DNA from 4 places in the Bradyrhizobium sp. UFLA05-153 genome. Region 4 is predicted to be linked to each of the others. Evidence: predicted binding sites of a transcription regulator. Region 4 holds the regulator's gene; each other region holds the start of a gene.

Region 1 (5,046 bases), on a different contig from region 4:
CTGCCATTCGTCACGGGATCGACGTCGGGCGGCGTCAGCTCCTGCGGCGGGGCGTCCGGCGCTGCGCCGCGCCGCACCTTTCGCGCGCGTGCAGTGTCCGGGGTGTCGGAGGAATCGTGATCCATAGTGCGAATTTAGGCGCTGGGCGTGCCGATTTGAAGTTTTACCGGGCTGGCTGAGCGGACCGCGCGCGGTGTTCCCGGTAACGCTTCCTTAAGACTGTTAAGCGGGCGGTAACCGCGCTTAACAACCCTTTAACTTAAAACTCTCGATAAATCCTACGCGAAAAGTTCTTGGTTCCGTAACCATGCGGTTTTGCCTTGCGCGACTGCGCATGCAGACCGCGATGGCCTTGCGGCAGTTGCGTTGGAGTGTGTGATGAAGGGGCTCGTTATGGGCGCTGCGGCTCTGGTTGCCGCCGGCTGGAGCGCTTCGGCAGAGGCCGCCGATCTCAATTACGGACGGCAAGCAGCCTATACCGTCAACCAGCCGCTCAATGCCTATAGCTGGGCCGGCCCCTATCTCGGCGCCAATCTCGGCTATGAATGGGGCTCGGTGAGCAACAATCCCGCCAATCCGGCCGGCTTCGTCGGCGGCATCCAGGCCGGCTACAACTTCCAGAACGGCCCGTGGGTGTTCGGCGTGGAAGGCGATATCCAGGCGGCCGGCGCCGACGATACGTTCGCGCCGTGGAAGTTTTCCAATCCCTGGTTCGGAACGTTGCGCGGTCGCGCCGGCTACGCCTTCAACAACATCCTGTTCTACGGCACGGCCGGTCTTGCCTTCGGCGAGTTGCGTGCGGAGACTTTTGGCTGGACGGAGTCGCACACCACGGTGGGCTGGACTGCAGGTGTCGGCGCCGAGTTCGGCATCGCGCAGAACTGGAGCGCCAAGATCGAATATCTCTTCCTCGATCTGTCTTCGAGCCAGTTCGCGATCACCGGCGTGTCGAACGGCTATAGCGCCAGCGTGGTGCGTGCAGGCGTGAACTATCACTTCTGATAGCTAAAGAAGAAAATACCGGACCTAAACCTCCCGGCCTCGCGGCCGGGACTTTTTTGCGTCAGGCTTCGCCTAAGAGAGGATCACCAGGTTGACCGCCTTGGGTCCCTTGCCCTTCTTGTCCGGCTCGACTTCGAAAGTGATACGCTGTCCTTCGGTGAGGTCCTTCAGTCCCGCCCGCTCCACCGCCGTGATGTGAACGAAGACGTCGCGACCGCCATCGTCCGGCTTGATGAAGCCGTAACCGCGCTCGCCGTTGAAAAATTTAACCGTGCCCGTCATGGCCATCGGGACTCCTCCCCCGCATTGCTCCTCCGCCGTGATGCAGACTCGCACCTCGGCATGACCGGACATACGAGCCCGGGAGCTGGCCACCCTTGGACGGACGTGTCAGTCCGCCTGGATCCTTCTGAGGCCTTCACTCCGCCGCAACCATTCGCGGAAGCGGAACGCAAAGCCAGTCACGGGACACAGCATAATACGGTTCTTTGCAGATTGACTACCGTTCATGCATAGTTTTCCCAATAGGTGTACTACTTTAGGGCTTCGGTACCTCCAGGCGGAAACGGGCCGCGCCGCCCTGGCCGAGCGGCTTTTCGAGCTCCGGCAGGATGGTCTTGAGCTCGCCCTGCAGCGTAAAGGGTGGGTTGACGATCAAAAGCCCCGTCGTGACGAGTGGTGCGTCGGTACTTTGCGGTGCGACGCTGAATTCGAGCCGTAGGCATTTCCCCTGAGGCTTGGCTGCGGCTGCAGCCCGCGCCACAGCTTGCGCGAGCGCGTCGGTGGCGCGCCTGGATTTGACGGGATACCAGATCACATAGATGCCGGTCGGCCACTTGGCGTACGCTTCGGAGAAGGCCTCACCGAGACGCTCGAACTCGTCCTTGGCCTCGAAGGGCGGGTCGATCAGCACCAGACCGCGCCGCTCCTTCGGCGGCACGAAAGCCGGCAGCGCAACCCAGCCGTCAAGATCGACCACGCGCGCCTGCGTGTCGCGACGCAGCACATCGATCAGCGCCTTGCGCGCCTTCGGCTCGAGCTCGCAGGCGACGAGGCGGTCCTGCGGCCGCAACAGGCCACGCGCGATCAGCGGCGATCCGGGATAGGCCTTCAATTCGCCGCGCGGATTGAAGGCGCGGACGATGTCGAGATAGGGCTTTGTGAGTGCGGCGACCTCGTTGGACAGGCGTGCCTGCATGACGCGGGCGATGCCGGTCAGCCACTCGCCGCCGCGCCGCGCCTCGTCGCCTTCGAGATCGTAGAGGCCGGCGCCGGCATGAGTGTCGATGACGCGGAATGCGGCTGGCTTGTCCTGGAGATAGGTCAGGATGCGCGCCAGCACGATGTGCTTGATGACATCGGCGAAGTTGCCGGCGTGAAAGGCGTGGCGGTAGTTCATGTCGGACAGTTACGACATCGCGCGATGAAAGTAACGGTTGTCATTCCGGGACGATGCGACGGGACCGCAAGCGCGGCCCGGAGCATCGAACTATGGTGCGCAATTGCGCACCTGAGAATCCCGAGATTCCGGGTCTGGTGCTGACGCTCCATCCCGGAATGACGGAGAGAGTGTGCGGCTGAGGCTAACCGCCGCGGATCGGCGGCATCGTCACCTGGTCGCGGCGGCAGGCGCGGCGGTCGAGCTCCTCGCAGGAGCGGAATTGCAGGTCCTTGTTCAGGCAGATGCGCACCTCCGACAGCCGCGTCCGGTTGCACGTCACTGAAACGGCCGAGCTGCTCAGCCCCGGATTGGCCTTGATGAAGGCCTCCTCGACATCGGCGGGCGCCACGGTCTTGGCCTGCGACAGATCGAGATATTCGGCCGGAATCTTGATGACGGCGCGCGCTTTCCGGATGGTCTCGAAATAATTGCGGTCCGACAGGCCCGAGCAGGTGCCGTGCTTGTCCCATTCGTTGAAGATCAGCCCCGGCGCCGGCATCAGGTCGAGCATGGAAGAGACGATGTTGCGGTTCAGCCGCGGCGCCGGCCGCTGGCAGTATTCCGGAAAGCCGTTCTCGTATTGCGGCCACAGCCCGTGCACCACGAAGGCGTAGGGCCGTCCGCCGCACTGGATCTGGGAGCGGCCGCCGCGCTCGGCTGCCTCCTCGCAGAACGACGGCGACCAGGACAGCGACAGCACATAGAAATCGAATTCGCCGGGCGCATTCTGCCGCCTGTCCTGCGCCATTGCACTGCCGGCCAGCGCGACAAGGCCGGCGGTGAGCGCGAGGGAGATCAGAAAACGGGACAGGGAATGCAATCTGGAATGAAACATGACGACGCCCTTCAACTAGACTGTGCAAGAGAGCCTAGCAGGCGACGAGAACATTTCAAGAACAAAATGGACGACGCCCGCCTTGGCGCGACGATTCGCCCGAATCAGGGTTTTGCCGCCCGGCAGGCGGGATTGTACGCCCAGTTGCGGTCGAGACCGACCACGCACCATTCGACGCCCTGGCCGAAGCCGGCAAAGCCGCCGTCCTCGAGGATCGAGAAATGCACCCTGCGCACCTTGCCGTCGCTGAGCATGGCCTCGCCCGTGCAGTAGCGGCGCGGAATGTTGTCGGACTGCCAGGGCCGGAAGGCGGTCTCGTGGACCCCCGCGAAGCCCGTGATCTTCAACGACGAATTCCAGAACGAGCTTTCTTTCTCCCAGAACTGGGTGGCGATCGTCGGCAGTGCCTTGTCGCAATCCGCGACGCGGCCGTCATAGCGGGGGCCATCGAGCCAGAAGTTCAGCTCCAGCGGATTGGCGGCCTTGGCCTCGGTCAGCGACAGCGCCCCCAGGACGAGGCCGAATACCGCGGCAAAGCGGAGCGATTTCAGGGAGGTGACGAGGTCGCGCATGGGCAATCCAGGAGGCATGGTTGCAAGCATCGGACCGTGCCGCGAAGGTGGGGAGAGGTCAAGTGCAGCCGGGCAACACTCGCTGACGAGTTGCACGCAACGTCGCACTTGGCAGGCCTTCCATTCTTTTCAGCACGTCCGCGGCGCCGTAGACTGGCGCCAGCCAAAGGGAGTGACGGGAATGCGAATCATTGCGGCCGCGAGCCTTCTTGCCAGCCTGGTTGTCTCGGGACTGCTGGCGGGTGCGCCGGCGCGCGCCGACATCCTTCCGGTGCCGCCCGTCAAGGGCAACGACACCGGCGGCATCATCGCCTATTCAATGGCGACGCAGGTCGATGCGCGGCAGATCGCCGTCGACCACTGCGCCCGTTACGGCAAGGTGGTGAAATTCCTCGCCGTGCAGCCCTATGACGGCGGCTACATCTCGTTCGCCTGCCGCTGGGTGCCGTATGGCGCGGCCGAGCAGCCGCTGCGCACGCTGTACTGATCCCCTTCAGACCGCAAGCTGTGACCGGGAGTTGGGCGCATGACGCGACGGCCGTTTGTTTTCTGCGCTAGCCTGCTTGTGCTCGCAATGTCGGCGACGACGGCTGCGCATGCGGTGGATCTGCCGGTGCGCAAGGCCGGCCTCTGGGAGATGAAGATGCTTCGCTCCGGCGGGCCGATGCCGGAAATGACCATGCAGCACTGCACCGACGAGACCGTCGACAAGGAGATGAACAACAACGTCTCCCCGATGGCGAAGCAGATCTGCACCAAGCAGGACATCCAGAAGACCGCGACCGGTTACGTCAGCGATTCCGTCTGCAACGTTGCCGGCACCACCACGACCTCGCATGCCGAGATCACCGGCGACTTCAACACCGCCTATTCGGTGAAGAGCACCGCGCACATCCAGGGCGGCGTTGCCGGAGCTGCGGGGCACGACGCGACCACGACAATCGAGGCCAAGTGGCTCGGTCCGTGCAAGGCGGACCAGAAGCCCGGCGACATCGTGATGCCCGGCGGCTTCAAGATGAACGTCAAGGACGCGGCGAAGCTGAAGGATCTGCTGCCGAAGTAGGGTGGTAGCCGCACGGGTGGTGCACTCTCTCTCCCCGCAAGCGGGGCGAGGTAGGAAATGCTACACCGGAATCCGCACCGATGCCCGCAGGCCGCCCATCGGGCTGTCGCCGAGCGTGATGTCGCCGCCATGC
Region 2 (5,046 bases), on a different contig from region 4:
ACACCCAGTTGCGGATCTCCGGCATGTCCTCGCCATGCTCGCGCACGTAGCGCGAATGTTCGATCAACTTGTCGCGGAACCGCTGCTTCACATGCGCCGCCTTCGTCGCGAGGCGCGGCACACGCTCGATCGCCTCGATCGCGAGATGGAAACGGTCGAGCTCGTTGAGCACGACCATGTCGAACGGCGTCGTCGTCGTGCCTTCCTCGTCAAAGCCGCGCACATGCATGCCGGCGTGGTTGGCGCGGCTGTAGGTCAAGCGATGAATGAGATAGGGGTAGCCGTGATAGGCGAAGATCACCGGCTTGTCGCGCGTGAACAGCGAGTCGAAATCCCGATCGGAAAGGCCATGCGGATGCTGCTCGTTCGGTTGCAGCGTCATGAGATCGACGACGTTGACGACGCGGATCTTCAGGTCGGGCAGGGCGTTCCGCAAGAGATCGACCGCAGCGAGCGTTTCCACCGTCGGCACGTCGCCGGCGCAGGCCATCACGACGTCGGGCTCGCCGTCGGCCCTTTCCGTGCCGGCCCAGGTCCAGATGCCGATGCCGGCATCACAATGTGTCGCCGCGTCCTGCATGGCGAGCCATTGCGGCGCGGGCTGCTTGCCGGCAACGATGACGTTGATGCGGTCGTAGGTGCGCAGACAGTGATCGGCAACCCACAGCAGCGTGTTGGCGTCCGGCGGGAAATAGACGCGGACGATATCGGCCTTCTTGTTGGTGACGAGATCGACGAAGCCGGGGTCCTGATGGCTGAAGCCGTTATGGTCCTGGCGCCAGACATGCGAGGTCAGGAGATAGTTGAGCGACGCGATCGGACGCCGCCACGTCAGCTCGCGCGACACTTTCAGCCATTTGGCGTGCTGGTTAAACATGGAGTCGACGATGTGGATGAAGGCTTCGTAGCAGGAGTAGAAGCCGTGGCGTCCGGTGAGCAGATAGCCCTCGAGCCAGCCCTGGCAGAGATGCTCGCTCAGCACCTCCATGACGCGGCCATCCTGGGCGAGGTGAACATCATAAGGTTCGGTCGGCTCCATCCAGACCCGTTCGGTCGCCTCGAACACGGCGTCGAGCCGGTTTGACGCGGTCTCGTCCGGACCCATGATGCGGAAGTTGCGCGCATCCGCATTCAGCCTGACGACGTCGCGCAGGAATTTGCCGAGCTCGCGCGTCGCCTCCGCGACCGTCTTGCCCGGCTCCTTCACCTCGACGGCGAAGCTGCGGAAATCGGGCAGCTTCAGCCCGCGCTTCAACAGCCCGCCATTGCCATGCGGATTGGCGCCCATGCGGCGATCGCCTTCCGGCGCGAGCGCCTGAAGCTCGGGAATGAGCGCGCCGTTGCGATCGAACAGCTCCTCCGGCGCGTAGCTTTTCATCCAGCCTTCGAGCACCTTCAAATGCGCGGGATTTTCCCGGCAATTGGCGACCGGCACCTGATGGGCGCGCCAGAAACCTTCGACCTTCAGCCCGTCGACCTCCTTGGGGCCGGTCCAGCCCTTCGGTGAGCGCAGCACGATCATCGGCCAGCGCGGCCGCTCGATCGTGGTCCTTGTTTCGCGCGCATGCTGCTGGATCGAGCGGATCCTTGCCAGCGCCACGTCGAGTGCGTCCGCCATGATCCGGTGCATCGTCTTGGGATCGTCACCCTCGACGAACAGCGGCTCGTGGCCAAACCCGCGGAAGAGATCGCGGAGCTCCTCGTCGCGCATCCGTCCGAGCACGGTAGGGTTGGCGATCTTGTAGCCGTTGAGATGCAGGATCGGCAGCACCGCGCCGTCATGCGCAGGATTCAGAAACTTGTTCGAATGCCAGGACGCCGCGAGCGGCCCGGTCTCGGCTTCGCCGTCACCGACGACGCAGGCGACGATCAGATCGGGATTGTCGAGCGCCGCGCCATAGGCGTGGACCAGCGCGTAGCCGAGCTCGCCGCCCTCATGGATCGAGCCCGGCGTCTCCGGCGCCGCGTGGCTCGGAATGCCGCCGGGGAAGGAGAACTGCCTGAACAGCTTGCGCAATCCGTCCGTGTCGCGCCCGATGTCTGGATAGATCTCGCTATAGCTGCCTTCGAGATAGGTATTGGCGACCATGCCCGGGCCGCCATGACCGGGACCGCAGATATAGAGCACGCTGAGATCGAGTGTGCGGATCGCGCGGTTGAGATGGGCATAAATGAAGTTCAGCCCGGGTGTCGTGCCCCAATGGCCGAGCAGGCGCGGCTTGATGTGCTCGGGCCGCAGCGGCTCGCGCAGCAGTGGATTGTCCAAAAGGTAGATTTGCCCGACGGATAAGTAGTTTGCGGCGCGCCAGTAGCGATCGAGCAGGTCGATATCGCCCGCGCTGGCGCGCTCTTGTTGTTTGCTTGTCATGATAAAGCTGACCCTGTTGCGTCGATCGTCACCAACACGGTTCCGCTGCGATCGATCCGTTGCCAACGCTCGGCATCAAACGTCATTGCGGCCGGCACCCTTTGCGGGAGGTCAAATTCCGCGCGCGAAGTTTGGGCGGCTACTTTGCATGGGGTTGTTTTGCGGTTTTTGAATTGGTGTTCTTGATTTGTTCCTTTTGCGTGTTATCTTGGCTTCATGAGTCGAGCATCCTCTCATGCCCTCAAGCACCCGCCGGTCACGGCGCCCTCCGAGCCGGCGGGTGCGCCTTCCGCCTTTCCTGAGCTTGCCGTCGCGATCGACCGCGAGCGCAGGCGCGGGCGGGGCGCCCAGTCCAACGCCAGCGGCCGTTATGAGGCCGAGGCGCGCGTTGCCTTTGACGACGGCTGGCAGAGCCTGGAGGAATTGCCGCCATTCAAGACCACGGTGGCGGTCGATACCTCTCGCAAAGTGATCACCCGCAACGACTCCCCCGACATCGGCTTCGACCGTTCCATCAATCCCTATCGCGGCTGCGAGCATGGCTGCGTCTACTGCTTCGCGCGGCCGACCCACGCCTATCTCGGGCTCTCGCCGGGGCTCGACTTCGAGTCAAAGCTGTTTGCCAAGCCCGAGGCGCCGGCGCTCCTGGAGAAGGAACTCGCCGCGACCGGCTATGAGCCGCGGATGATCGCGATCGGCACCAACACCGATCCCTATCAGCCGATCGAGCGCGAGCGGAAGATCATGCGCGGCATCCTGGAGGTGCTGGAGCGCGCGGGTCATCCCGTCGGCATCGTGACGAAATCGGCGCTGGTAACGCGTGACATCGATATCCTCTCGCGCATGGCCAGCCGCAACCTTGCCAAGGTCGCGATCTCGGTCACGACGCTCGATCCAAAGCTGGCGCGCACCATGGAGCCGCGCGCCTCGACACCGCCCAAGCGGCTGGAGGCGCTGAAGCAGCTTACGGAGGCCGGTATCCCCACGACCGTGATGGTCGCTCCCGTGATCCCTGCGCTGAACGATTCCGAGATCGAACGGATCTTGGACGCGGCCGCGCATGCGGGCGTCAAGGAAGCTTCCTACGTGCTGCTGCGGCTGCCGCTCGAGGTCCGCGACCTCTTCCGCGAATGGCTGATGGCGAACTATCCGGATCGCTATCGCCACGTCTTCACCCTGATCCGCGACATGCGCGGCGGTCGCGACTATGACTCGAAATGGGGCGAGCGGATGAAGGGCACGGGTCCCATGGCCTGGACCATCGGCCGCCGCTTCGAGATCGCCTGCGAGCGCCTCGGCCTGAACAAGCGCCGCTCCAAGCTGACAACGGACCACTTCGCCAAGCCGAAGCGCGGCGGCGAGCAGCTGAGCCTGTTCTAGGGCGAAGGCGCAAAATGCCTCCACATCGTCATTGCGAGCGCAGCGAAGCAATCCGGAAATGCATCTGCAGCGACAGTCCGGATTGCTTCGTCGCATCGCTCCTCGCAAATGACGGAGGATGGGCTGGCGTCTGAATAACGGGAATTATCCCGAGTTCCCCGTTGCGCCGGCCTGAGCCGCGTGCGCACGATCCCGGCCATGATTCGGGACAAATCCGCCAGCAAGCCGGCCAAGGACGCCGCGAAGAAAGAGCCCAAAGCGGCCGCGAAGGAGCCCAAGGGCACCGTCAAGGGCGTCATCGCGATCGCGCCGCCGAGCTTTCGCCGCGAGCGCGCGCTGATCAAGCGCGGCGTATGGCCGGTCGCCGGCTGCGACGAGGCGGGGCGGGGGCCGCTGGCGGGACCTGTGGTCGCGGCCGCCGTGATCCTCGACCCGAACCGGATCCCGCGCGGCATCGACGATTCCAAGCGCCTGACGGCCGAGGAGCGCGAAAAGCTGTTCGACAAGATCTGCGCAACCGCGCAGGTCTCTGTCGCCGTCGCCTCGCCGGCGCGCATCGACCGCGACAATATATTGCGCGCCTCGCTCTGGGCGCTGAAGCGCGCAGTGGTGGCGCTTCCCGAGGCGCCCCGCCACGTCTTCGTCGACGGCCGCGACAAGCTTGATACAGCCTGCGACTGCGAGGCGGTGATCGGCGGGGACGGCCTGGTGCTCTCGATCGCGGCGGCCTCGATTGTCGCCAAGGTCACGCGCGATCGGCTGATGTGCGCGCTGGCGGGTGATTGTCCGGGCTACGGTTTCGAGCAGCACAAGGGCTACGCGGTGCCAGAGCACCTGGATGCGCTGGATCGCCTCGGTCCCTCCATCCATCACCGCAGCTTCTTCGCCCCCGTCGTCGCCGCGCGCGAGAAGCACATGCCCTGGACGGTCGAACCCAAGCGCGACCTGTTCACGGCGGTGGATGAGGTGGTTGTGCAGGTTGAGGCGGAGGTACAGGTCGACGTTTCGACCAATCTCTAAAGCATGATCCGGAAAAGTGCGAAGCGGTTTCCCCTCGCGACAAACGCGGAACGCGTTTGCGCGGAGATCATGCGCAAACAACAACCTAAAGCGCGATGACGATTCATCCTGATCTCATCGCGCTTTAGCAGCGGGTTTCACTCCCTCTTCACCGCTCCCCGTAAAAACGGGGAGAGGCAGACGAGCTGGTTGCCACGGCGCGCAGCGCGCTTTATCAAACATGGACGCGCCGGCTTGAACGGGTTGGCTGCATCATTTCGGACGTTGCATGCGGTTTA
Region 3 (5,046 bases), on a different contig from region 4:
CGAGGTCGAAGCGATCGCCGCGCTGACCGCAAAACCCTGTCGCACCAGTGTACGGACGAGCGCCTGCAACAGGTTGGCCTCGCCGCCGAACAGATGCGCGCAGCCGGTGATGTCGAGGAAGAGGCCATGCGGGGGATCGAGCGCCACCAGCGGCGTGAAGCGGTCGCACCAGTCGGCGATATCCTCGAGCGTCCTGGCATCCGCCGCGACATCGGCGTCGAACACCTTTAATTCCGGACAGATGGCGCGGGCGTTCGCCAGCGGCTGGCCGATATGCAGGCCGAAGTGTCCAGCCGCTTCATCGAGCGCGTAGATCGAAAGCGCGTTGTTTTCCTTCGCAACGACGATGCTCGGCCCATCTTTTCGTTTTAACGCGTTTTCTTCACGCGAACCGGTGTCCACTTCGCTTGAAAACGCTTTATCCGGCCTTTCGCTGATGAGCGAAAGCACCCGCTTGATGCGATCGATGGGCAGGCGCGGCAGCCACAGGCTGAGGATACGCCGACGATTCACTGAACAGGCACTCATCACTTTTCCATTCCATGATCCACCGGCCGACCGGGCCATGACGATTGCGAACGAGCTCGGCATCGAAGCAAGGCGCGCCCCAGGCGCTCCACTGAGGTCCCGGCGGTGAATGCGCCGCCCGCAACATCCATCTGGTTTCCGCGGTCGACGGCAGAGGGTTTGCTGCCATCCGCAGCAGCAGCCCGGTCACGCCGGAAGCCTGGGCTGCAAGCGTCAGCTTGCGGCTCGCCACGAGATCGAACTGTTTCGTCTCGCCCCAGAGCTCGAGCACGACGGCGCCCAGCGCATCGCAGGCAAGCGCATCGGCTGACGTCCGCAGCGCGCTCTCGATATCGGCAGCGCGCACCATCACCACGCGGCGCGGATCGAGGCCGAGTTCGGCAAGCCCGCTCATCGACAGTGCGCCTGCCTCGATTTCCGAAAAATCCTGCCGCACCCACAGCAGCGGGCGATGCGCCATCACGCGCCCCGCAAGTCCGGTGACAAAACCCGTCGCGGCCGTGCCCTGGCGTCCCTCGCAAAACACTTCGTGGATCGCCGCACGTGCCAGCCCACCCTGCAAGGCCAGATCTGCCTGGGGGTGGCCGAGCGCCACGCGATCGCGATGATGCGCGGCATCCGACGTCTCGATGCGCTCGATCTGGCCGCGCAAAGCCGCAAGCGCGCTTGTGCGTGCGCTCATGCTCGCCGCTCCTTCTCGTGATGGTCGCCAGGATCGTCAGAAAGACAAACGATCGGCTGGCTCATTTGTTCATGATATGTTCTAATATAAAGCTAACAGCGCCGCTGGAGTCAATCGAATTGGCGGGCTCTCGGATTCATGAGCGAAATCAAGAGGATTCAAGTGCCATGTACCTCATCACCCTCGATCATGAGACGGATTTCGACGGCTGGCGCAAAGCCGCGCGCGCGCTGGCACTGCATCACATCGCCCCCGTGGACGTGACGTGGGGCGTGCAAGGCCAGATCAAAGATCAAATGCCGCCCGGCCTGTCCGAAGCGCCGAGCCTGCCGCCGATCGAGATCGAAAGCACCTTCAACGTGCCGGCCAATTTCATCGAGCTTGCGCGCGTCGCGATCCTCAATCGCGACAGCGAACGCTTTGCGCTGCTCTATCGCCTGCTGTGGCGGTTGAAGGCCGATCATGACCTCTTGGGACGGATGACTGACCCTGATGTGGCGCTGGCCACCGCGATGGCAAACAGCGTGCATCGCGACGTGCAGCGGATGCGCGATGTCATCCGTTTTCGCGAGATCGGACGCGAGCAGAAGGCGCATTACGCCGCCTGGTTCGTGCCGGAGCATCACATCGTCGAATTCGCGGCGCCCTTCTTCGCGCGCCGCTATGCGGACATGCCCTGGTCGATCCTCACGCCCGACATTTGCGCCCATTGGGACGGCCACGTGATCTCGTTCACCCCGGGAATCAGCCAGACGGAGATGCCCGCACCAAGCCGCCTGGAGGAAACCTGGCGCCGCCACTTCCGCACCGACCGGCCGATCGCACCGGAAGCGCCAAAAAAGCGCGCGAGGAACCTCCCGGAAGCCTCGATACTTGAACCTCTGCTCGCCGATGCCGAACGCTGGACCGGCGGACGGAGCACGCCGCGTCCGGAGGCAGCCATGCCACGCAAGCCCGCCGCCGATGATCTCGAAACGCTGCGCGAGGAAGCCGCGCATTGTCGCGCCTGCCCTCTCTACAAGGATGCGACGCAGACCGTGTTCGGTGAAGGCCCGAAGAGCGCCACCATCATGCTGGTCGGCGAACAGCCCGGCGACAAGGAAGACCTCGCTGGCCACCCCTTTGTCGGGCCCGCTGGAATGATGCTCGATCGCGCGCTGGAAGAGGCCGGCGTCGATCGCAGGAAGGTCTATGTCACCAACGCGGTGAAGCATTTCAAGTTTGTACCGCGCGGAAAAATCCGCCTGCACCAGAAGCCGAACACGCCGGAGATCCGCGCCTGCCGGCAATGGTATGAACGGGAACTGTCGGCCCTCCAGCCCAGCCTCGTCGTCGCGATGGGCGCGACCGCCGCGCAAAGCGTGTTCGGCAAGATCACGCCGATCGGCAAGAACCGAGGCCGGCTGATCGATCTTGCCGACGGCCGCAAGGCGCTGGTGACGGTGCACCCGTCCTATCTGCTGCGGCTGCCGGACCCCAAGGCCAAGGAGCTGGAATATCAGCGTTTTGTCGACGACCTGAAGATCGCAGCCGGATTCCGGGAAAAATCAGCACGGGCAGCGTGATGTAACTCACGCTGCGCCGCAGCGGATACCCGTGGAGAAACGTCATCATTTCAACTGCCTGTCACATGCCGCGCGCAAAGTCGGGGCACAGGGACAGGAGAGTTTTCAATGAGTGACCTTGCTTTACCCGGCTCCATCGAGCCGGCCTTGCGGAGGGGCCCCGACCTCGACCGCGGTTTTCATCCGCTGACCGGCATTATCTACATGGGGGTCATCGCCGCGGCGCTGCTCTTCGTCGCCTACAGCATCTGGGTCGACGTCGATGCGACCGGCACGCAGGTCAAGAGCATTGCGCCCTTCCTCATGCTCTTCGTCGCGCTGCTGATCGCGCTCGGCTTCGAGTTCGTGAACGGCTTCCACGACACCGCCAATGCGGTCGCAACCGTCATCTACACCCGCTCGCTGCCGGCCCACATCGCCGTGGTCTGGTCCGGCATGTTCAACCTGTTCGGCGTGCTGCTCTCGAGTGGCGCGGTCGCGTTCGGCATCGTCTCGCTGCTGCCGGTGGAGTTGATCCTCCAGGTCGGCTCCAGCGCGGGCTTTGCCATGGTGTTCGCGCTGTTGATCGCGGCGATCATCTGGAACGTCGGCACCTGGTATTTCGGCCTGCCGGCGTCGAGCTCGCATACGCTGATCGGCTCGATCATGGGCGTCGGCATCATGAATGCGGTCCTGCACGGCCGCAGCGGCACCTCGGGCGTCGACTGGACCCAGGCCACCAATATCGGCAAGGCTTTGCTGCTGTCGCCGCTGTTCGGGTTCGCGCTCGCCGCCGGCCTGCTCCTGATCCTGCGTACCGTGCTGCTGCGCGCCACGCCCGCTTTGTTCGGCGAGCCGAAGGGCGACCAGCCGCCGCCGTGGTGGATCCGCGGCATCCTGATCCTCACCTGCACGCTGGTGAGCTTCTTCCACGGCTCCAATGACGGCCAGAAGGGCATGGGCCTGATCATGCTGATCCTGATCGGCACCGTGCCGACGGCCTATGCGCTCAATCGCGCACTGCCGGCGAGCCAGATCGAGGCGTTCGTCGCGAACTCGGAGGCCGCGAGCAAGGTGATCGAGGCCAAGGCCGCCGGCTACAACGTCATCGGCAATCCGCGGCCCGCAGTGACCAACTACGTCGCTCAACACGAGGTCAACGGCGGCACGTTCCCGTCGCTCGCCGTGCTCGTGCGTGACATCGCAAAGCAGGTCACCACCTACGGATCGCTGGCGAAGGTGCCGGCCGAAGTCGTCGGCAACACCCGCAATGACATGTACCTCGTCTCGGAAGCAATCCGCTTCCTGATGAAGGACAAGGAGGCCGAGCTCAGCGCCAACGACGTCGCCGTGCTCACCGCCTACAAGGGCTCGCTCGACAGCGCCACGAAGTTCATCCCCGGCTGGGTGAAGATCGTGGTCGCCATCGCACTTGGGCTCGGCACCATGGTCGGCTGGAAGCGCATCGTCGTCACGGTCGGCGAAAAGATCGGCAAGACGCACCTGACCTACGCGCAAGGCGCCTGCGCCGAGATCACCGCAGCCGCCACCATTGCCGCCGCCGACGTCTACGGCCTGCCGGTCTCGACCACGCACGTGCTGTCGTCCGGCATCGCCGGCACGATGGCGGCCAACGGCTCGGGCCTGCAATGGGCGACGATCCGCAACATCGCGATGGCCTGGGTGCTCACCCTGCCGGCCGCGATGATCATCTCCGGCGTGCTCTACTACGTGTTCTCGCGGGTGTTCTGAGCGCTACGCCACTCAACGACAAAGGGCCCGCGCATCGCGCGGGCCCTTTTTCCATTTCACCCTGGCTTGTGTGTGCTTACGAGGCCGCCAGCGAGCTTTCCACCAACTTGATCCAGTAGGACGTGCCGTAGACGATCGCCTCGTCGTTGAAATTATATGCGGGGTGATGGAGACCCGCGCTGTCGCCGTTGCCGCAGAAGATGAAGGCGCCGGGGCGCGCTTCCAGCATGTAGGCAAAATCCTCGCCGCCCATCAGCGGCGGCATCTCGTGCACGTTGGCATCGCCCGCGACCTGTTTGGCAACCGTCCGCGCGATCTCGGTCTGCGCGGCATGGTTGTTCACCACGGGATAATTCCTCTTGTAGTGCAGATCGATTTTCGCGCCGGTGATCTGTGCCACGCCCGCCACCACTTCGCGCACGCGCTTCTCGACGAGAGCGCGCACCTCGGGCGTCAGCGTGCGGATCGTGCCCTTGAGCTCAGCCGTCTGCGGAATGACGTTGCGGGCATTGCCGGCGTGGAATTCGCATATCGAGATCA
Region 4 (5,046 bases):
TGCCCTCGCCGCGGTGCTTGCGGGCGTCGTGCCCGTGGCTGAGGAGATGGTCGCGCTGGATGCAGCCTACCACCGCGTGCTCGCGCGCGACGTCGCGGCCAGGCGCACGCAGCCGCCGCAGGCGATGTCGGCGATGGACGGCTATGCGGTGCGCGCCACCGACGCGGCGAAGGTGGGCGCAGAGATCACCGTGATCGGCGAGGTCGCGGCCGGCCGGCCGTTTGCGGGAACGGTCGGCGCGAGCCAGGCGGTGCGGATCTTCACCGGCGGCGTGGTGCCCGATGGCGCGGACGCGGTGGTGATCCAGGAGGACACCGTCGCTGACGGCAAGCGCGTCACGATCAAGGAGGCCGCGATCGTCGGACGGCACATCCGCCCCGCCGGCGTCGATTTCCGCGAGGGCGACGTGCTGCTCCGACAGGGAGCCCGGCTGACCGAACGCGACCTCTCACTCGCCGCCGGCATGAACCATCCGGAGCTTGCCGTCCGCCGCCGGCCCAGGGTCGCGATTCTCGCGACCGGCGACGAACTGGTGATGCCGGGCTCGACGCCCGGCGCGGGCCAGATCGTTTTTTCCAACGGCTACGCCTTGCACGCGCTGGCGCGGGCCGAGGGCGCCGAAACGTTCGATCTCGGCATTGCAGCCGATACCGTTGCGGCGACCACCGCCGGTATCCGCCGGGCCCGCGAGAGCGGCGCCGACATCCTGATCACGACCGGCGGGGCCTCGGTCGGCGACCACGATCTGGTCAGGCCTGCGCTTCAAGCCGAAGGCTTCGAAATGGCGTTCTGGAAAATCGCGATGCGGCCGGGCAAGCCCATGATGCACGGCCATCTCGGCGCGATGCGGGTGATCGGCCTGCCCGGCAATCCGGTGTCGTCCTATGTCTGCGGCTTCCTGTTCATGGTGCCGTTGATTCGCGCGCTTGCGGGCCGCTCGCGCGTTCATCACCGCCTCGAGCGCGCCGTGCTCGGGCGCGACGTCGGGCCCAACGATGTCCGCGAGGACTATCTGCGCGCCAGGCTCGAGGAGCGCGAGGACGGCACGCTCGTGGCCGTTCCGGTCAACCACCAGGACTCCTCGCTGCTTGCGAATCTCGCTATGGCACAGGCACTTCTCGTGCGCGCGCCATTCGCGCCAAAGGCCGAAGCAGGCACGCCTTGCGAGGTGTTGCGGCTGCCCTTGTGAGTGCGATCTGATTCGCGCGTGACGCGAACTTCGCCGCGTTCACACAAAATTAAGTGGTTGCGGAACACATATCGAACATATAGTGTCCGTTCATGATTTGTTTCGAGCATCTAGCGGCTTCTGCTGAATCTGACGTCTCGGAATCGAACGACATCAACCGGGGGACTTGGTCGAGATGTTAACGCGCAAACAATACGAGCTTCTGCGGTTCATCAGTGAGCGCCTCAAGGAAAGCGGCGTGCCGCCCTCCTTCGACGAAATGAAGGACGCGCTCGATCTGCGCTCGAAGTCGGGCATCCATCGCCTGATCACCGCGCTGGAAGAGCGCGGCTTCATCCGTCGCCTGCCCAACCGCGCGCGCGCCATCGAGGTCATCAAGCTGCCCGAGCTTCAGGCTGCAGGCGCCGGCCGCCGCGGCTTCACGCCGAGCGTCATCGAAGGCAATCTCGGCAAGGTGCGGGGCCCAAGCGCTACTGTCGACGAGGGCGAGCGTCCGGTCGCCGTGCCCGTGATGGGACGGATCGCGGCCGGCACGCCGATCGAGGCGTTGCAGACCCGCAGCCACACCATCAGCGTACCGCCGGACCTGCTCGGCTCGGGCGAGCACTATGCGCTCGAAGTGCGCGGCGATTCGATGGTCGACGCCGGCATCCTGGATGGCGACATGGCGCTGATCCAGCGCAACGAGACCGCGGATACCGGCGACATCGTGGTGGCGCTGATCGACGACGAGGAAGCGACGCTCAAGCGCTTCCGCCGCCGCGGTGCGTCGATCGCGTTGGAGCCCGCGAACACCGCCTATGAGGTGCGCATCCTGCCGCCGAACCGGGTGAAGATTCAGGGCAAGCTGATCGGGCTGTACCGGAAGTACTGATTGCCCGGCAGATTGCCGGCCATCGCGCAGCGACGCGGGCGGACGGATTGTCCGCTCCGGCGGAATGGTGTTTCCGCTTCCACCGCGATTATCCTCACACCTGCGCAGAGCTAATCCTCAAGCACCGCAAGCGCGAATGCGCGGTGCACGATAAAGAGGAAAAAACCGTGCGACAGATGATTTTGGGCGTGTTCTCGGCGGCCTTGCTCGCGGGCTCGGCCTCCGCGAGCGATGCAGCGCAACACCACTGTGCCATCCGCAAGACGGAGCACGCGGTAACCAGCGCGCCATTCCGCAATTCCAACAATGCGATCGCACCCGCGCCGCAGGTGAGCTGGCCCTATTCAGGGTACTCCGCTCCTGCCGGCCGCTGATGGAAGCTCGCGTGAGTGAATGGTGTGAACCAAGATAGACTAACAGCGAGAGGCTTTGTTCCTGGTTTGCCGGGAAAGATAATGTGATCGGGCGACGCGCACACGGGCCGCAGATTTGCCCACAAACGCGATACACTCGAAGGCTTCCAACTCTGATAGAGGCCTGCGCCTCCGGGGGGGCGCGGACCTGCTATCTCGCATGAGGAGCACTCCGATGTGTGACTACAGCCTACATGCCGTTGCGACCCGCCCCGCTCAAGTCGGCGAGACGATCGTCACGACAACCTTCCGCGGCACCTCGACGCGTGGATTTGCGTCGGAGCGTGATCTCTCGGTTGCCGTCTGCCTCCTGCCGGGCACCGAGCTCGCCTTCGCCGACAACGTCCGCTACGACAATCGCTGGATCTGGACACGCACCGTCAATTCCCGCGTCGGCAAGTTCGGCAAGGTCGATCCGCACATTCCCGATCGTCATCATGATGCGATCGAATTCCCCGACGGCAACTACGTGCTGGTGACGCAGCTCGTCGAGGGACAGCGTGCCACCGTTCTGCAATTGCCGGTGACGCAGCCGCTCGGCGAGAAGACAGAGCAGCCCGCCGTCGAGCAGCACACGACCACGACGCCTACGACACGCCTGCCGATCGGCTGACGCGTCTTTCAATCCTCGGCCTGCAGGTCGGCCTCCGACGGCGTAGCGTCCTTGCTGCGTGGAGTAGCCGGCCGCGGTGCGAGGCTGAGCTCGAAATCGCTATCGCCGGCCTCAGCCGGCGACCAGGGGCGGTTTGCGCCCCTTGCTTTCACCGTTTGCAGCGTGAAACCGTCGCCCTCGCGCGATAGGGTGAGCGCGCCTTGCGTCTTCAGACGCTCGCGATCCACGACCATTGCCGCGCAATCGGTTGCTGCCGGCTTCGCCGTCACCACCAGCGCGGCGCGGCTGCAATCATCCGCCAGCGCGTCGACACGCAGCGAGAGCGCGACCAGACGACCATCAGCGAGCGGCGTCACGCAGCCGGCCTCGTCGCATGAGACGCCGTCGGCGAGCGAGGTAGCGGTTGCGCTGCGCGGATCGGCATCGGCTGCAAGCCACTCCTTGAGGAGAAAATTGTCCTTGCCGGTTCGGATCAGGTGCAGTTGGCGGTCCCTGCCGCGCACCGCGACGCTGTGGCCGTCGCCCGCGATCAGGATGTCGGGCTGGCGCACGTGCAGCGTCGAACCAATCGAGAGCGCGAGCACGATGGCGCCCGTCCAGCGCAGCGGCGTGCGCAACAGGCCCATCACGATGAGGCCGATGCTGGCGGCAATCAGCGGACCGGTGCCGAACGCGGCGATGCGGCCGACCGCGCCCGGCAACGCCGCGACCCAGCGCGTCACAACGACCATCCAGTCGATGCCGATCCCCATCAGCCACCAGAACACGCCATCGAGCCCGAACGGCGCTGCGATCAACCCCAAAAGTCCGGCGGGCATCACCAGCGCCGAGACCACCGGCATCGCCGCGAGATTGGCGAGCACCCCGTAAGGCGTGACGCGGTGGAAATGGAAGGCGGCATAAGGTGTCGTCGCAAGCCCCGCGATCAGCGAGGCCATCAGCAGCATGACGAGCTCGCGGCCGCCCCACAGCGCGATGCGCGCTGTAGCGGAGTGATCGGGCGAGGCAAACAGGTTCGGCATACCGATGTGCACCAGCGCGACGAGGCCGAGAGTCGCAGCAAACGACATCTGGAAGCTCGGATGCACGAGAGCCTCCGGCGCGACCGCGAGCACGATCATCGCGGCAACCGCGAGCGTGCGGAAGGTGATGGCACGCCGATCAACCATCACCGCGATCAGCACCACCGCCGTCATGAAGAACGAGCGCTGCGTTGCAACCTCCGCGCCGGACAGCAGCAGGTAAAATGCGGCCGCCACCAGCGCAGCCGCAGCCGACCATTTCTTGATCGGATAGCCCACTGCAAATCCCGGGATCAGCGCCAGCAGCGCGCGCACCGCAAAGAACACCACGCCGGCGACGACGGCCATGTGATAGCCGGAGATCGACAGCACGTGCCCGAGGCCCGAGATGAACATGGCATCGTTCACGGGCTCGGTGATTGCGTCGCGCCGCCCCGTGAGGAGCGCGGTGGCGATCGCGCGGTTGTCGCCGTCGAGCGTGGCGCGGATGCGCGCGTCGATCGCGTCGCGCAGGCCTTGCATGATCGCAGCATAGCGCAGCCGCAGGCCTCCGGTCTCCGGTGGCTCAGCGACCGTGATCGCCCCCATCGCAAAGCCTGACGCGCCGATGCCCTGAAAAAACATGTCGCGAGCGAAATCGTAGCTGCCGGGCCGCAAGGGCGCGAGCGGCGGCATCAGGCGCGCCTTGAGTTGCACGAAGCTGCCGACCTCCGGTGCCGTGCCCTTGCGCACCGACAGCCGCACACGCTCGAGCTGGATGTCGCCGCGCGGCGCCTCCATCGCACTCACCCGAAGCACGAAGCGGTCGGTGCGCTCGCGGATATCGCGCGTCTCTACGAAGCCGGACAGCGCCACCGAATAGAGCGGCTTCGCCAGCACGGTGTGCGCGATGCGCGCGGTCTTCCAGGTCGCCGTGGCAAAACCTGCGGCGATCG

What was found. Region 4 encodes LexA, which represses DNA repair genes until DNA is damaged. Its sites were predicted from a motif close to TGTTCNNNNTGTGTTCNG; they were not measured.
Region 1: a site for LexA is predicted at 3,325-3,342, ahead of Q2941_RS36760 (ribonuclease T2 family protein). Genes of this name have one in related genera too.
Region 2: a site for LexA is predicted at 2,546-2,563, ahead of Q2941_RS21300 (PA0069 family radical SAM protein). Genes of this name have one in related genera too.
Region 3: a site for LexA is predicted at 1,277-1,294, ahead of Q2941_RS18100 (ImuA family protein). Genes of this name have one in related genera too.

What each region holds. Positions count from the first base shown of each region.
Region 1 covers NZ_JBBIAM010000092.1:5,856-10,901, reverse strand. Annotated here, with positions in the region: gene uvrC (excinuclease ABC subunit UvrC) at 1-125, opposite strand, end outside; gene Q2941_RS36775 (outer membrane protein) at 379-1,002, shown strand; gene Q2941_RS36770 (cold-shock protein) at 1,075-1,290, opposite strand; gene Q2941_RS36765 (23S rRNA (adenine(2030)-N(6))-methyltransferase RlmJ) at 1,541-2,401, opposite strand; gene Q2941_RS36760 (ribonuclease T2 family protein) at 2,586-3,278, opposite strand; gene Q2941_RS36755 (hypothetical protein) at 3,383-3,850, opposite strand; gene Q2941_RS36750 (hypothetical protein) at 4,032-4,337, shown strand; gene Q2941_RS36745 (DUF3617 domain-containing protein) at 4,377-4,913, shown strand; gene Q2941_RS36740 (ATP-binding protein) at 4,974-5,046, opposite strand, start outside.
Region 2 covers NZ_JBBIAM010000034.1:51,612-56,657, reverse strand. Annotated here, with positions in the region: gene Q2941_RS21305 (phosphoketolase family protein) at 1-2,368, opposite strand, end outside; gene Q2941_RS21300 (PA0069 family radical SAM protein) at 2,585-3,748, shown strand; gene Q2941_RS21295 (ribonuclease HII) at 3,947-4,768, shown strand; gene Q2941_RS21290 (glycosyltransferase family 39 protein) at 5,037-5,046, shown strand, end outside.
Region 3 covers NZ_JBBIAM010000027.1:23,773-28,818, forward strand. Annotated here, with positions in the region: gene Q2941_RS18095 (Y-family DNA polymerase) at 1-528, opposite strand, end outside; gene Q2941_RS18100 (ImuA family protein) at 419-1,210, opposite strand; gene Q2941_RS18105 (UdgX family uracil-DNA binding protein) at 1,378-2,775, shown strand; gene Q2941_RS18110 (inorganic phosphate transporter) at 2,884-4,506, shown strand; gene Q2941_RS18115 (M20 aminoacylase family protein) at 4,583-5,046, opposite strand, start outside.
Region 4 covers NZ_JBBIAM010000088.1:5,999-11,044, reverse strand. Annotated here, with positions in the region: gene Q2941_RS36135 (molybdopterin molybdotransferase MoeA) at 1-1,189, shown strand, start outside; gene lexA (transcriptional repressor LexA) at 1,365-2,063, shown strand; gene Q2941_RS36125 (hypothetical protein) at 2,111-2,437, shown strand; gene Q2941_RS36120 (hypothetical protein) at 2,652-3,089, shown strand; gene Q2941_RS36115 (ComEC/Rec2 family competence protein) at 3,098-5,046, opposite strand, start outside.